DNA from 2 places in the Paenibacillus sp. J22P165 genome. Region 2 is predicted to be linked to the other one. Evidence: a T-box and tRNA genes for the amino acid it is inferred to sense, from the RefSeq annotation. Region 2 holds a T-box; the other holds one or more tRNA genes.
The links. The T-box of region 2 lies ahead of tyrS (tyrosine--tRNA ligase). A T-box ahead of a tRNA ligase gene usually reads a tRNA of that ligase, here a tRNA-Tyr.
Positions count from the first base shown of each region.

Region 1 (6,938 bases), on a different contig from region 2:
AAGTAATCTAACTTTACGTTGAAGTTTCGTATCTAGTTTTCAAGGAATAAATCCTTGAAAGATTCATTGTTCCTATTCCCTGATAGCTCAGTTGGTAGAGCACTCGACTGTTAATCGAGTTGTCACAGGTTCGAGTCCTGTTCGGGGAGCCATATGGAGAGGTGTCCGAGCTGGCCGAAGGAGCACGATTGGAAATCGTGTAGGCGTCACAAGCGTCTCGAGGGTTCGAATCCCTCTCTCTCCGCCATAATCTTTCTAGCAAGGCCCGTTGGTCAAGTGGTTAAGACACCTCCCTTTCACGGAGGTAACAGGGGTTCGAGTCCCCTACGGGTCACCATTTTTACTTCCCATGGAGGCTTAGCTCAGCTGGGAGAGCATCTGCCTTACAAGCAGAGGGTCGGCGGTTCGATCCCGTCAGCCTCCATCATTTTTCCTAATGAAAGACTTGATTTAATAGGAAACGTGACTTATACTTAATGACGCGGGGTGGAGCAGCCCGGTAGCTCGTCGGGCTCATAACCCGAAGGCCGCAGGTTCAAATCCTGCCCCCGCAACCAAATAATGAATGTGGAGCTGTGGTGTAGTGGCCTAACATGCCTGCCTGTCACGCAGGAGACCGCGGGTTCGAATCCCGTCAGCTCCGCCATTATCACATTCATTGCAGTAAGGCTTTGTAGCTCAGTCGGTAGAGCAGAGGACTGAAAATCCTCGTGTCGGCGGTTCGATTCCGTCCAAAGCCACCATTTTTAACTAAATAAGCCGTTGTAGCTCAACTGGTAGAGCAACTGACTTGTAATCAGTAGGTTGGGGGTTCAAGTCCTCTCGACGGCACCATTGCTTTGTGGAGGCTTAGTGAAGTGGCTAAACACGGCAGACTGTAAATCTGCTCTCTTCGAGTTCGGTGGTTCGAATCCATCAGCCTCCATTTCTTTATGCAGGGGCATAGTTTAAGGGTAGAACAAAGGTCTCCAAAACCTTTGGTGTGGGTTCAATTCCTGCTGCCCCTGCCAAAAATGCAAGAAACCTAATATTGTGGCGGTCGTGGCGAAGGGGTTAACGCACCGGTTTGTGGATCCGGCATTCGCGGGTTCAAGTCCCGTCGTCCGCCCATTATTACCAAAGCAACATAATGGGGATTAGCCAAGCGGTAAGGCAACGGACTTTGACTCCGTCATGCCAAGGTTCAAATCCTTGATCCCCAGTTTTATATGCGGAAGTGGCTCAGCGGTAGAGCATCGCCTTGCCAAGGCGAGGGTCGCGGGTTCGATCCCCGTCTTCCGCTCCATTATTACTAAGGCGCCATAGCCAAGTGGTAAGGCAGAGCTCTGCAAAAGCTTTACCCCCAGTTCGAATCTGGGTGGCGCCTCCACAATCTTATTAGCCGGAGTGGCGGAATCGGCAGACGCACAGGACTTAAAATCCTGCGGTAGGTGACTACCGTACCAGTTCAAGTCTGGTCTTCGGCACCATTGTTTTACAAGTTTATGCCGGCATGGCGGAATGGCAGACGCGCTCGACTCAAAATCGAGTCCGAAAGGGTGGAGGTTCGAGTCCTCTTGCCGGTATAATGAAAAAGAAGCCTGTGAAATCATTTGATTTCATGGGCTTTTTTGTATTTGCTTTATGATAGACGACTCTGGCCAAACATTGTATCTATAATGCTATGTACATGTGTTTTACGGATAGTAAAATAGGAAAAGGATGTATACAATGATAGATCATACCCTAAATGACAGATGAGGCGGGAAATCCTTTTGAATATAGTGAATTCAGTAAGGTTTAAAATTTTTATTGGGTTTGCGCTGGTGGTAGCTCCATTGGTTTTGTTCTTAGCTTTTAATAATGTGTACTCCATGAATGTGGTAAGAGATCAAATATCCCAAAACTATAATAAGCTCCTGCAGCAATATGTGGAGGACACGGATAATACGCTCAAAGAATTCGATAATTATTTATTTCATCTATATAGTGATCCTGATGTAATCAATATGAACTTGTACCCGTTAGAATCGGATGATTATGTGCTGGCGAAGCAACGGTTATTCAATAAGTTAACTCGACAGTTGGATATATACAACTTGGTTAATACCTTTTTTGTATTTTCAGCTACTACGGGAGATCTGTTGGTGTCAACGAGAGAAAATACGTATTACTATGATCGCGTTCAGACAGTGAAGGAATTTATCGTAGATAATACGAAGACCCGGCCAAATGATAGTTCCAATGGCAACTGGCTCATTATGAAAGCTTCGAATGGTGATCACTATTTGATGAAAATTAATAAGGATCTAGGGGCGGGACTGTCGGGCGGCATTCTTATTAAAATGAGCAGCATGGTTGAGCCGCTTAGCAAATGGGATACCGGCGAAGGTGGAGGAACTACAGTGGTGTCACCAGAGGGGACTACGTTAACAAACACCTATTTCCCTTTGCAAAGATATCAAAACATCAGCGATCAAATAGCGCCCAAAAACTCAGGCTTTCAAATTGTGAAAGACAAGGAACTCGATCAGCAGTTTTTGATTGTGCGCGAAGCCTCCACACATGCTGATTTGGATTTTGAGCTTATTATTGCTGAGAAAAATATGCTCAAGAATTTACCGTATTTGCAGCTGTTGATTTACTTTTTGCCATTAGGCGGAGCCTTCGTTCTGGGAATTTATTTGTTGTATGTCCAGCGCATCCTTTTCAAACCATTGATGCAATTAATTCGTGGGATGAGGAAGATTGCGCAAGGGGAATTATCGATACGGTTGCATGAAGGCAGCTCGACGGAATTCGCCTTCCTGATCGCGACATTTAACAACATGGTGGATCAGATTGAGAATTTGAAGATCTCGGTGTATGAGGAGAAGATCCGTGTTCAGCAGGCGGAATTTAAGCATTTGCAGGTGCAGATAAATCCCCATTTTTATATGAATAGTTTAAATATTATTTATAACCTCGCGGCGTTAAAGGATACGAAGTCCGTGCAAAAGATGTCCTTGCATCTGGCGGATTATTTCCGTTTTATTATGCGTACGAATCGAACGACGATGACGCTGAAGGATGAAATCGATCATATTCGGAATTATTTGGAGATTCAGGTAATGCGCTATCCGGATCATTTGACTTTTGACATCCAATTACCCGAGACATACAGTCAGTATGCGATTCCGCCACTCATTGTCCAGCCATTTGTAGAGAATGCAGTGATTCATGGTTTTACAAAAAAGTATGGAACCTATGTGATTCAAGTGAAAGCTGAGCAGGATCCAGAAGCATCTGAGGAGTTCTTCATCCTCTCAATTAGTGATAACGGGGAAGGCTTTCAACCGGAAATGCTACAGCAATTGAATTCCGCTCAGTATTTGGACCAATCAGGTGATGAGCATCTAGGGATCTGGAATGTGCGACATCGGTTGCAGATGAATTATGGAAACAAAGTTGCACTGCGATTTCTGAATAAGCCGGACAGAGGGGCTATGGTGCAAATCAGGCTGCCGCTTCATACCGCCGTTGTGGAAGGGATGGATAAAGATGTATAACCTTTTAGTTGTAGACGATGAGAAGATTGCGGTTAAAGGAATAACGGTGGGGATCGACTGGGGAACGTTTCCGATTGGTCACATTTTTGAAGCATTGGATGTAAGTGAAGCGAAAGAGATCCTATCACAGAATCGCATTGATATTATGATTTCGGATATAGAAATGCCTGGCGCCAATGGTTTGCAGCTCCAAGAGTGGGTGCGAATGAATTCACCGCAAACAGAGACAATTTTCCTGACAGGTCATGCGAACTTCGAATATGCCAGGCAGGCTGTTCGTTTAGGGAGCTTTGATTATGTGTTAAAGCCGGTGGATCACGATCGTCTGCAAGACATTGTGAAGCTCGCCATCGCGAAGATCAAAGAGGATCAGGAGCATTTGGATTTTCATGAAACGTATAAAATGTATTATAGTCACTGGGTCAATGAGCTTCCGACTTTGGTGGAGAAGTTCTGGCAGGAGCTGCTAAGCGGGAAAATACCAGCAAATGAGGAGCGGTTAACACGTCATTTCCAGATGTATGAAATCCCGCTGGATATGACCAGCACTATTTTACCTATCTTAATCAGTGTGGAGCACTGGAAAGAAGAACTCAACGCGAGAGACGAAGAGATCATGGAGTATGCAATTCGAAAAGCTGCTGCTGAAATCATTATTGTAGATCAGGCAGGTTGTGTGATTCAGGAGAATGGCTCATCCTTAGTTCTGCTATATGTAGCTGAAGGAAGTCAGCCATCGTTAACTGATATTAAAGCAAAATGTGAGGCTTATATTAGTGCGTGTCATCGCTATTTTCAGTGCAGCTTGTCCTGTTATGTAGGTGAGGAAAGTTCTTTGCTTAAACTAACGGCGAAGGTTGCGGATCTATTTCAAAATGAGCGAAACAACGTGACGAAAAGCAATTGTGTCCTTATGGTCAGTGAGATGGATCAGCCGCATCTGAATAAGCCGCAAGCACCAACCTTTTCCGATTGGATCGTGTTATTAGAGTCTGGAAAGAAGGCAGAACTAGTAGCTCGCATTCAAGAGAATATTGATCGTCTGCAGAAGATGGATGACGTGGGCTCTGAAACCGTAGAGGCTTTCTACTATGGTCTGCTGCATGTGGTGTATCATGTTTTGCACAAAAAAGGATTAACGGTTCATGATATGCTGCCTCATCAAGATTTGCAGGATTATAGCAATGCAACACGCTCTTTAAATCAGCTTAGGAACTGGGCTGTGCGCATCGCGCAAATAAGCTGTGACTATATGAATAGCCATCTGAAAGGCGTATCGGCTGTTACAGCGAAGGTATGCCAATATATTGATGAGCATATGGAAGAAGAGCTTAGTAGAGAGGAATTGGCGGCCTCAGTATATCTCAATCCGGCCTATCTATCACGTTTATTTAAAAAAGAAACAGGACTTTCCATTTCGGAGTATAGCCTAAAGGTTCGAATGGAGAAAGCGATGAAGCTGTTAGCCGAAACAAATGATAAGATCAGCTATGTGGCGGAGCAAACGGGCTATTCACATTTTTCCTTTTTCGCGAAAATGTTCAAGAAGTATTCTGGTCTTTCTCCGCAAGAGTATCGGAAAAACTTTCAGGGCTGAAGCGGCTTGAAAGAAGGATCAAACATAACTGACAAAAAGCTGCCTAAATGGGCGGCTTTTGTGTTTTATTTTGCATAAATACTAGCTCTATCGGCAGTTTCCGTCGAATGTCACAGAAGTGCTGATTCGGTCACGCCGAAGATAGAGATTTAGTAGTAAACGCTTTACAATGAACCTATAACAGAGAGGCAAGCGGATGGATTGGAAAGGGGAGCATAATAGAAGATGAACGATACGTCAAATACGGCAGCGCAAGCAGCCCCTATACGTACTACAAAACGTCGAACTCACGTCAAAGTAAGCTTTCTATGGACAGTACGCAAGTATTGGATATTCTACGTAATGATGGCGCCAGCAGCATTATTATTAATCATTAACAACTACATTCCAATGGCGGGTGTTCTGATCGCTTTCAAAAACGTGAATTACACGAAAGGGATATTAGGAAGTCCTTGGGTTGGCTTTGATAACTTCAAGTATTTATTCTCCAGTGAGGTTGCGTGGGTCATTACTCGGAATACGATCTCTTATAATCTGGTGTTTATCGTATTGAACTTAGTGATAGCAGTCGCGATGGCCATCATGTTCAATGAGATGCGTAGTAAATTCCTATCTAAGTTTCATCAAAGCACGATGTTTCTACCTTTCTTTCTGTCCATGGTATGTGTTGCTTATCTAGTGTACGCTTTCTTGGGAGCAGAGCATGGCTTCGTGAATACGGTGCTCCTGCCTAAATTAGGTTTTGAACCGATTGACTGGTATACAGAGCCGAAATATTGGACAGTTATCCTGCCGATCGTGAATACATGGAAAAACCTTGGTTACTATACGGTCATCTACATGGCGGCCATTATTGGTATTGATCATGAGTATTATGAGGCAGCTTTAATTGACGGAGCGAATAAGTGGCAGCAAGTGAAACGGATTACGATTCCGCTTATCATGCCTGTTATGATCACGATGACACTCCTGCAGGTAGGTAGAATTTTCTATGCAGATTTCGGCTTGTTCTTCCAAGTAACCAAAAACGCGGGTGCATTATTTCCGACGACACAAGTTATTGATACCTATGTGTATCAAACGTTCTTAACGATGGGGGATATCGGAATGTCATCGGCAGCAGGTTTGTATCAAGCAGTAGTAGGCTTCCTACTAGTTCTAGTTACGAATTTATTTGTTAGAAAAGTGAGCAAAGAGAATGCACTATTTTAAGAAGGAGTGGCTGTCGTGAGTGAAGCAATGTCTGTACGCAAACAACAACAGCGGATAGCCAAGAAGCGAGGACCGAACGATTTATCACCTACAGCAAATATGTTGGTAAACGTATTCTTCTGGATTTATACCGCAGCATGTATAATGCCTCTTATATTAGTAATTATTGTATCCTTTTCCGATGAAAAGGGAGTTCTGATTCATGGCTACAATTTCATCCCGGAAGCTTGGAGCTTGGAAGCCTATAAATTCATGTTTAAGGATTGGCATCAAATCTTACGCTCCTTCGGGATCTCAGTCTTCTTAGCAACGGTGGGAACAGCGATTAGTTTAGTCATGATGTCGCTATACGCGTACCCCATTTCGCGAAGTGATTTTCCACATAAAAGCTTTTTCTCCTTCTTCATGTTCTTTACCATGTTGTTCAATGGAGGACTCGTTCCTTGGTATCTGGTCTATACGCAGATGCTGGACTTGAAAAATACGATTGCAGCGCTCATGCTGCCCCTACTCGTATCCGCTTTCTTCGTACTACTGCTGCGGACGTTCTTTGCTAATTCGATCCCGATGCCATTAATTGAAGCAGCGAAGATTGATGGAGC
Region 1 is NZ_JCAUAP010000014.1:155,500-162,437, reverse strand. It holds tRNA gene AC58QM_RS29705 (tRNA-Asn) at 77-152, shown strand; tRNA gene AC58QM_RS29700 (tRNA-Ser) at 156-247, shown strand; tRNA gene AC58QM_RS29695 (tRNA-Glu) at 263-337, shown strand; tRNA gene AC58QM_RS29690 (tRNA-Val) at 352-424, shown strand; tRNA gene AC58QM_RS29685 (tRNA-Met) at 481-557, shown strand; tRNA gene AC58QM_RS29680 (tRNA-Asp) at 570-646, shown strand; tRNA gene AC58QM_RS29675 (tRNA-Phe) at 668-743, shown strand; tRNA gene AC58QM_RS29670 (tRNA-Thr) at 759-834, shown strand; tRNA gene AC58QM_RS29665 (tRNA-Tyr) at 844-925, shown strand; tRNA gene AC58QM_RS29660 (tRNA-Trp) at 937-1,010, shown strand; tRNA gene AC58QM_RS29655 (tRNA-His) at 1,036-1,108, shown strand; tRNA gene AC58QM_RS29650 (tRNA-Gln) at 1,131-1,202, shown strand; tRNA gene AC58QM_RS29645 (tRNA-Gly) at 1,211-1,285, shown strand; tRNA gene AC58QM_RS29640 (tRNA-Cys) at 1,296-1,369, shown strand; tRNA gene AC58QM_RS29635 (tRNA-Leu) at 1,381-1,469, shown strand; tRNA gene AC58QM_RS29630 (tRNA-Leu) at 1,487-1,565, shown strand; gene AC58QM_RS29625 (sensor histidine kinase) at 1,818-3,527, shown strand; gene AC58QM_RS29620 (response regulator) at 3,520-5,124, shown strand; gene AC58QM_RS29615 (ABC transporter permease) at 5,350-6,336, shown strand; gene AC58QM_RS29610 (carbohydrate ABC transporter permease) at 6,352-6,938, shown strand, end outside.
Region 1: it has a tRNA-Tyr gene. The T-box ahead of tyrS (tyrosine--tRNA ligase) is inferred to sense a tRNA for this amino acid. The anticodon was not compared.

Region 2 (6,938 bases):
CGACTTCGGAAGGAGCATCTACGTCATAATCAGTTGGCTTATAGAAATCGATAGGTTTTCTGCTTTTCTCTGGAAGCTTTTGCATGGCATCTTCGATTTCTTTTAATAATTGCGTGATCGATTTTTGTCGTTTAATAACGACTTTCTCTGATACGAAATCAGCAGGTGTCGTTTCTTGAGCTACATAATTGAGCCCATTTAGCGAGCTGATCTTCATTTTAACCATGACATTATCTGTTTGTGTAGGCAAATACTTTTTGTTGAATATATCGGTTACCAGATGCTCTGAGCCGGTAGTTAATTCACTAGGCAGCATGCCAGATAAGCTGGAGACCGTTGCTGAAACGATGCCATCAGGCTTTGCGAACGTTTTGTTCGGGAATAGATCTGGTTTTTGTTCGATGGTTTTGTTCAAAATGAGAGCCCAGATATCTTTGGCGTGATTGGTTTGCCCTGTTTTGGATGAAAGTTTATTAATCGGCTGATCATACCCAATCCAGACACCTACCGTGACATCAGGGGTAAAGCCCATGAACCAAGCATCTGCATCATCTTGTGTGGAACCTGTTTTTCCTGAGATTTCAATTTTGCCATACGATTTAAACTTTTTCATAAGATCAGTAGCCGTACCTTGGCTAGCGTTACTGATGACCGTTTTCATCATATCTGTAATGAGATAAGCACTTTGCGGTGAGTATACCGTTTGCGGCTTCTGTTCATGTGCGTAAATCGTCTTGCCATTCGAATCTTTGATTTCACGAATTAAGTACGGGGCGTTAAACACGCCTTTGTTCGGAATGGAGGCATAAGCGCCTGCTAATTCTTTGACCGAGGTCCCGCGACTTAAACCGCCAATAACACCTGTCTGTGCGGCATTGTCTTCTTTGGTTAGCGAAGTAATACCGAGCTTTTTAGCAAAGTCCCATGCTTGTGTAATTCCTACTTTATTAAGAAATACATCAATGGCTGGAATGTTATAGGATTGATTCAGGGCTCTTCTAGCTGTCATCAGTCCGTGGAACTTATGATCCCAGTTCTCTGGTAAATGGAAGCCTTTCACGCCATCTTTTAAAATAATTGGAATATCATCCACAATTGTAGCTGGCTGCAGGACACCTTTCTCGAGAGCAGGGATGTAAGCCGCAATTGGCTTCATCGTAGATCCAGGCTGTCTATAAGCTTGCGTCGCATGATTCAGCTGCTCATCAAAGAAGTCGCGGCCTTCAATCATACCTTTAATGGCTCCAGTTTTGGAATCGAGCATGATGGCGCCGACTTGTTCGATGCCGCCTTTTTTCTCGTCCGTTGGCGCGAAATTCTTATCGTTGCTCGAAATTTCATGCATGGAGTCATAGATTGTTTTATCAATGGTGGTGTAGATCTGATACCCGCCGCGCAATAGTTGCGTATGTATGTTTTTGAGTGCTTCATTATATGCGGTTTGGTTCGTCTTCGGATCAAGTTCAGGATGCTGAAGCTTCAATAAGATTTCGGCTGCTTCCTGTTCGGTCTCGATCATCAGATAAGGGTAGGTTGTATATGCTTTCTGTGCTGCTGCAGGCATGGAAGCTTTGAGATCAAATTTCAAGGCATCTTGATATTGATCATTCGTAATTTTGTTTTCTTCCAGCATACGTTTTAATACTAATTGCTGGCGTGTCACTGCTTTTTTGAAGCCTTCCTCATCGAAGGTTGGCTTACTTGTAAACGCCGAGTATTGCGATGGAGATTGCGGTAGTCCCGCTAAATAGGCAGCTTGTGCAATATTTAATTTGCTTAAGTCATCGATGTTAAACAGACCTTTGGCAGCGGCTTTAATGCCATATAGGTTATAGCCAGTCGCTCCATTGCCATAAGGGATTTTGTTGAGATAAGCTAGTAAAATTTCGTCCTTCGACATGATGCGTTCCATCCGAAGTGCAAGCAGCAGCTCTCTTGCTTTACGGCCGTCATCGCGATCTAGTGTAAGGAAAACACGTCTAGCCAGCTGTTGCGTAATTGTACTTCCACCGGTTTGCACATCTTCATTGAGAAGCTTCTGCGTTACCGCGCGGTAGAGTCCGCGAAAATCGATGCCGCGATGGTTGTAGAAATCCTTGTCCTCAATGGCGAGGACTGCGTCTAGCAGGTTTTGCGGGATATCGGCAAGTTGTGCAAGACGACGATCTTCTTCTGTTCGTAATTGTCCAATGACAGCATCATCATTGAAATAGGCGAATCCCGTGATCGCATTTTCTTGCATTTGCTGGCGGATCGCTTCTTCACTACGAACAGGATCTTTCTTGACAAGTGCACTGACATATCCAAAAGCGGCGGATCCACCCAACAGTCCAGCCAAAAAGACACAGATGATGGCCCATTTTAAGGTAATACCTGTTACTTTTAACGTTGTTCTAACCCAGGGACGATTCCATTTCGCGAAAAAATTGCGCATAAGTTCCAATATCCTCCTTACATGAACCCTAATAGTATACCATAATTGCACCTTTTGCGGTAATGCTGATGGGAGAAAGCTTCGGTTCTAGGTTTGACAAGCATCGGAATCCTGTGTTATAACAAGATCAAATGCGTTGATGGATCAGCAGTAGGTAGCTTGTGGATGCTTTCAGAGAGCCGGTGGATGGTGCGAACCGGTACCTGCAGGTTAGTGAATTACGGTCTTGAGCAGTAAATGGGAACCTGCAGGAATGTGCCTGCACAAGTAGTATTTACCGATTAAACCTCGTTATCGGTTGTTGAGTGAAAATAGCACATCGTGTCTACGACTTATGTTATGGATGTACGCAGCTGCTGTTTTAATTAGGGTGGTACCGCGAGTCAAGTCTTCTCGTCCCTTTGGGATAAGAAGGCTTTTTTTGTTTTTCATTTCATAACAAAGGATGGTTTTACATGAGTATTTTGAAGGATTTAGAGTTTCGCGGGTTGCTGCATCAAATTACAGACAGAGAAGGTTTGGACAAAAAGCTGAGCGAAGAACGCGTTGTCCTCTATTGCGGTTTTGATCCGACAGCGGATAGTTTGCATATCGGCAGTTTGCTTCCGATTTTGACCTTGAGACGCTTCCAGCTTGCTGGGCATATTCCATTGGCGTTAGTTGGCGGTGGAACAGGACTTATTGGTGATCCGAGTGGTAAAGCCAATGAACGTACGTTGAATGGGCCTGAGGTTGTTGAAGCGTGGTCGCAAAGTATTAAAGATCAACTTTCACGTTTTCTTGATTTCTCAACGGACATTGAAAATAGTGCAGAACTCGTAAATAATTACGATTGGTTAGGTTCTTTGAACGTTATTGAATTCCTGCGAGATGTGGGGAAGAATTTTACCGTGAACTACATGCTGGCTAAGGATTCGGTGGACTCGCGTATTACCAAAGGGATTTCGTTCACAGAATTCAGTTACATGATTCTTCAATCCTATGATTTCTTGAAATTAAATGAAACGAAAAATTGTTCCGTACAAATTGGTGGAAGTGACCAATGGGGGAATATTACTGCCGGGCTTGAGCTAATTGGGAAATCAAGTGACCGTCGTGCTTTTGGTGTGACTTTGCCGTTAGTTACGAAGAGTGATGGACAGAAGTTTGGTAAAACAGAAGGCGGAGCTATTTGGCTGGATGCTAACAAAACATCACCATACCAATTCTACCAGTTCTGGTTGGGGACAGCGGACAATGATGTTATTCGCTTCTTGAAATACTTCACTTTCGAATCACAAGAAGAAATTGAACGCCTTGAAGCTGAAGTACAAGCCCAGCCGGAGAAACGTGAAGCTCAAAAGGTTCTAGCTCGTGAAGTTACGAAGCTTGTACATGGCGGAGAAGCGCTAGAGAGCGCACTTAACATAACAGCAGCTTTGTTCAGTGGTGATATCCAAGCGTTATCGCGCAAAGAAATCGAAGAAGCTTTCAAGGATGTACCTTCAACGACACTAGAACAAGAGGATGTTGCTCTAATTGACCTTCTCATTTCTGTAGGTGCCGCGCCGTCCAAACGCCAATCGCGTCAAGACATTGAAAGCGGAGCGGTTACAGTGAATGGCGTCAAGGTGACGGATCTTGAAGCGACTACGCAACAATTAGGTCGACTTGGTGATTCTTATCTTATTATTCGCCGCGGTAAAAAGAATTACTTCCTCGTGAAATTTGCTTAAGCTCACGCAACAAAATAACCCCCTTAGGGAAATCCCTAAGGGGGTTGCTTTTATTAACGGCTGTAGAACTCGACGATTTGTTTCTCGTCAATTTCTTGTGGAAGCTCGGAACGTTCTGGTAAACGGATGTATTTACCTTCTAGACCTGCGTCGTTAAACTCAAGGTAAGTAGGAAGGTAGTTACGGTTAGCAAGAGCTTCTTTCACAGTGGAAAGGCCTTTGCTTCTTTCACGAAGTGAAATCACATCACCAGTGGATACGATGTAAGAAGCGATATCAACTTTTTTGCCGTTCACTGTTACGTGACCATGAGCAACGAGTTGACGTGCACCTGCACGGGAGTTGGAAAGACCAAGACGGTAAACCAAGTTGTCTAGGCGGCTTTCAAGCAATACCATGAAGTTCTCACCGGCAATACCTTTAAGCTTGGATGCTTTGTCGAACAAGTTGCGGAATTGTTTTTCGTTCAAACCGTACATATGACGAAGTTTTTGCTTCTCGTTCAATTGTACACCGTAACCGCTCATTTTTTTACGTTGTCCTGGGCCGTGTTGACCTGGAGGGAATGGGCGTTTCAAGTCTTTTCCGTTACCGCTTAAGGAAATACCAACGCGGCGGCTTAGTTTAAATTTAGGTCCTGTATAACGTGACATTTAGGGAAAACTCCTTCTCATGACAATTAGTTTAGTAATAGCATCTAGATGTCAGGGTGAAGTCATGTGCCCGTTTTTGCTAATGAATCATCATGTGATTCCCTGTCAAGAAAGTTCAGCCGCTGTCTTGTCAGGAGCAAAAGCAGTGAGGGTGACACATTTGGCACTCACCGAAATCATGGTGTTACTCGACTTCTAATTTTATTAAAAACAGGGGCAAGTGTCAAGTCTCTCATCATCCCAAAGAGAGGAAAATATCGTGCAATAGATGAAAAAAAATAGTATGATAGAAGAAAGTCAGTTTAAATTGGTACTTGAGGACTATTGTTAGTGAGTGAAGGAGAGCCTATGAGTGAACTTCGCAGTATACAAAAGCATAGTCGAGCAGAACATTTTGATGTTTTCCTCCGGCAAGGCTTTATACTTTCTGGCAACTTTTCTAACGAGGGTTTGCAGGTAACCTTCAACTTACATCAAGCATTTGAGAACTGGAATCAACAGTTCGGTCCGAACATGCTTCCTTCACAAACGGCGCTGCTATGTGTAAATGAGCAGCTCTGCGTGGTCGACTCGTGCTCGAATGATACGCCTTCCCTTGTTAAATTTCTGCAACCAGGTACTTCTTGGCTTGCTGAAGTTCGAGGTGATAATCCACTTGCACGGTGTGAAAGTGCAGGTCATTTACAGTTGTCAGTTGGTGATGACTGTCACGTACGTGAGCTTACTGGTCATTTTATTGCAGTTACACCAGTGTTGGACAATTATGGAAAAATTCAATTCTATTTAGGTCTTTTTACCCAATCTCTTCTAAATATGGAAAATTTGGCACGATTGTTATATAGTCTAGCACTTTCTTTTCAAAGTTCCTTACAGCATGTGGAGGAACGTAGAAGATACGATCGTTTAAATAACCTTCATCATATGAAGGAATTGGAAGCTAAAAAGCACGTGGTTCTATTCGAAGCTTCTAAGAAACTCCTTGCGAAGAATGATGTACACTCCGTATTGACTGAAGTTATTGATTGTATGGGTCGGGTATATCCCAACACGCGTGTTGATTTACTCCTTTCCCAGGATAATGACTCTACGAATGTATCCGTCAAACCTTTGAATTTTCAACGGACAGAGTCTGATATTCGAACTCGGGCTTTCATGGAAGGCCAAGTTATTTTTGAACCAACCACTAGCGGCAGCGCTTCGGGTTCAGGCAATATCGCGGCACCATTGTCGGGGAAACAAGGCGTGTATGGCGTTTTGTACATGGAGTTTACAGATCAATTGATCGATGCGTCAGATTTGCAATTCATATCGCTGTTGGCAGACTCAGCGGGCACCGCTTTTGAGAATGCGAAGCTATACGAACAGTCGAATCTAATGATCAACGAACTGCGACTCATTAATGAAATTACAAAACAACTTAATCAAAGTTTACGTCTAAATGAAATTTTCAATTCAGCTTCAAGTGAAATTTTAAGCATCTTCGGTGCTGATTATAGTTGTATTCTTCAAAACTCCAAAGATAGTGACCAACTCGTTGTTCAAGCCACTAACTTACCTGCTATGTTCCATGAGACATTTACGCTTGATCAAGGTTTCTCAGGACTCATTTATTCGTCGAAAGAACCGATTATTATCTCGGATTATTGGAGCAATGATAAGGTAAGCTCAAGCTTGATGCAGCGCACGAATTCGCGCTCACTTATTGGTTCTCCTATCCTTGTAAACGGTAACGTTGAAGGGGTAATCCTTATCGTGCATCGTTTACCGAATTTTTTCTCCTACGATAATTATAAGCTTTTGCAGGTGTTATCCAGCCATATTGGGCTAGCGATGACGAATGCCTCCTTACATGCCGAAGTGAAGCGTATGGTTATTACGGATAATTTAACAGGGCTGCATGCTCGGCACTATTTGGATGAACAAGCGAATTTGATGCAAAAGAAAGATTTCTGCGGTTCACTCATCGTCGTTGATATCGATAACTTCAAGAAGGTAAATGACACCTACGGCCATCAAATTGGTGATAAGATCCTCATTCATGTTAGTCAGATCATTAAGTCGAGTATACGAGAGATGGATATCGCGGCTAGATGGGGCGGAGAAGAGCTGGCTGTGTATTTGCCTCAAGTATCTAAG
Region 2 is NZ_JCAUAP010000007.1:428,082-435,019, reverse strand. It holds gene AC58QM_RS19470 (transglycosylase domain-containing protein) at 1-2,434, opposite strand, end outside; T-box leader at 2,562-2,838, shown strand; gene tyrS (tyrosine--tRNA ligase) at 2,890-4,149, shown strand; gene rpsD (30S ribosomal protein S4) at 4,203-4,802, opposite strand; gene AC58QM_RS19455 (diguanylate cyclase) at 5,151-6,938, shown strand, end outside.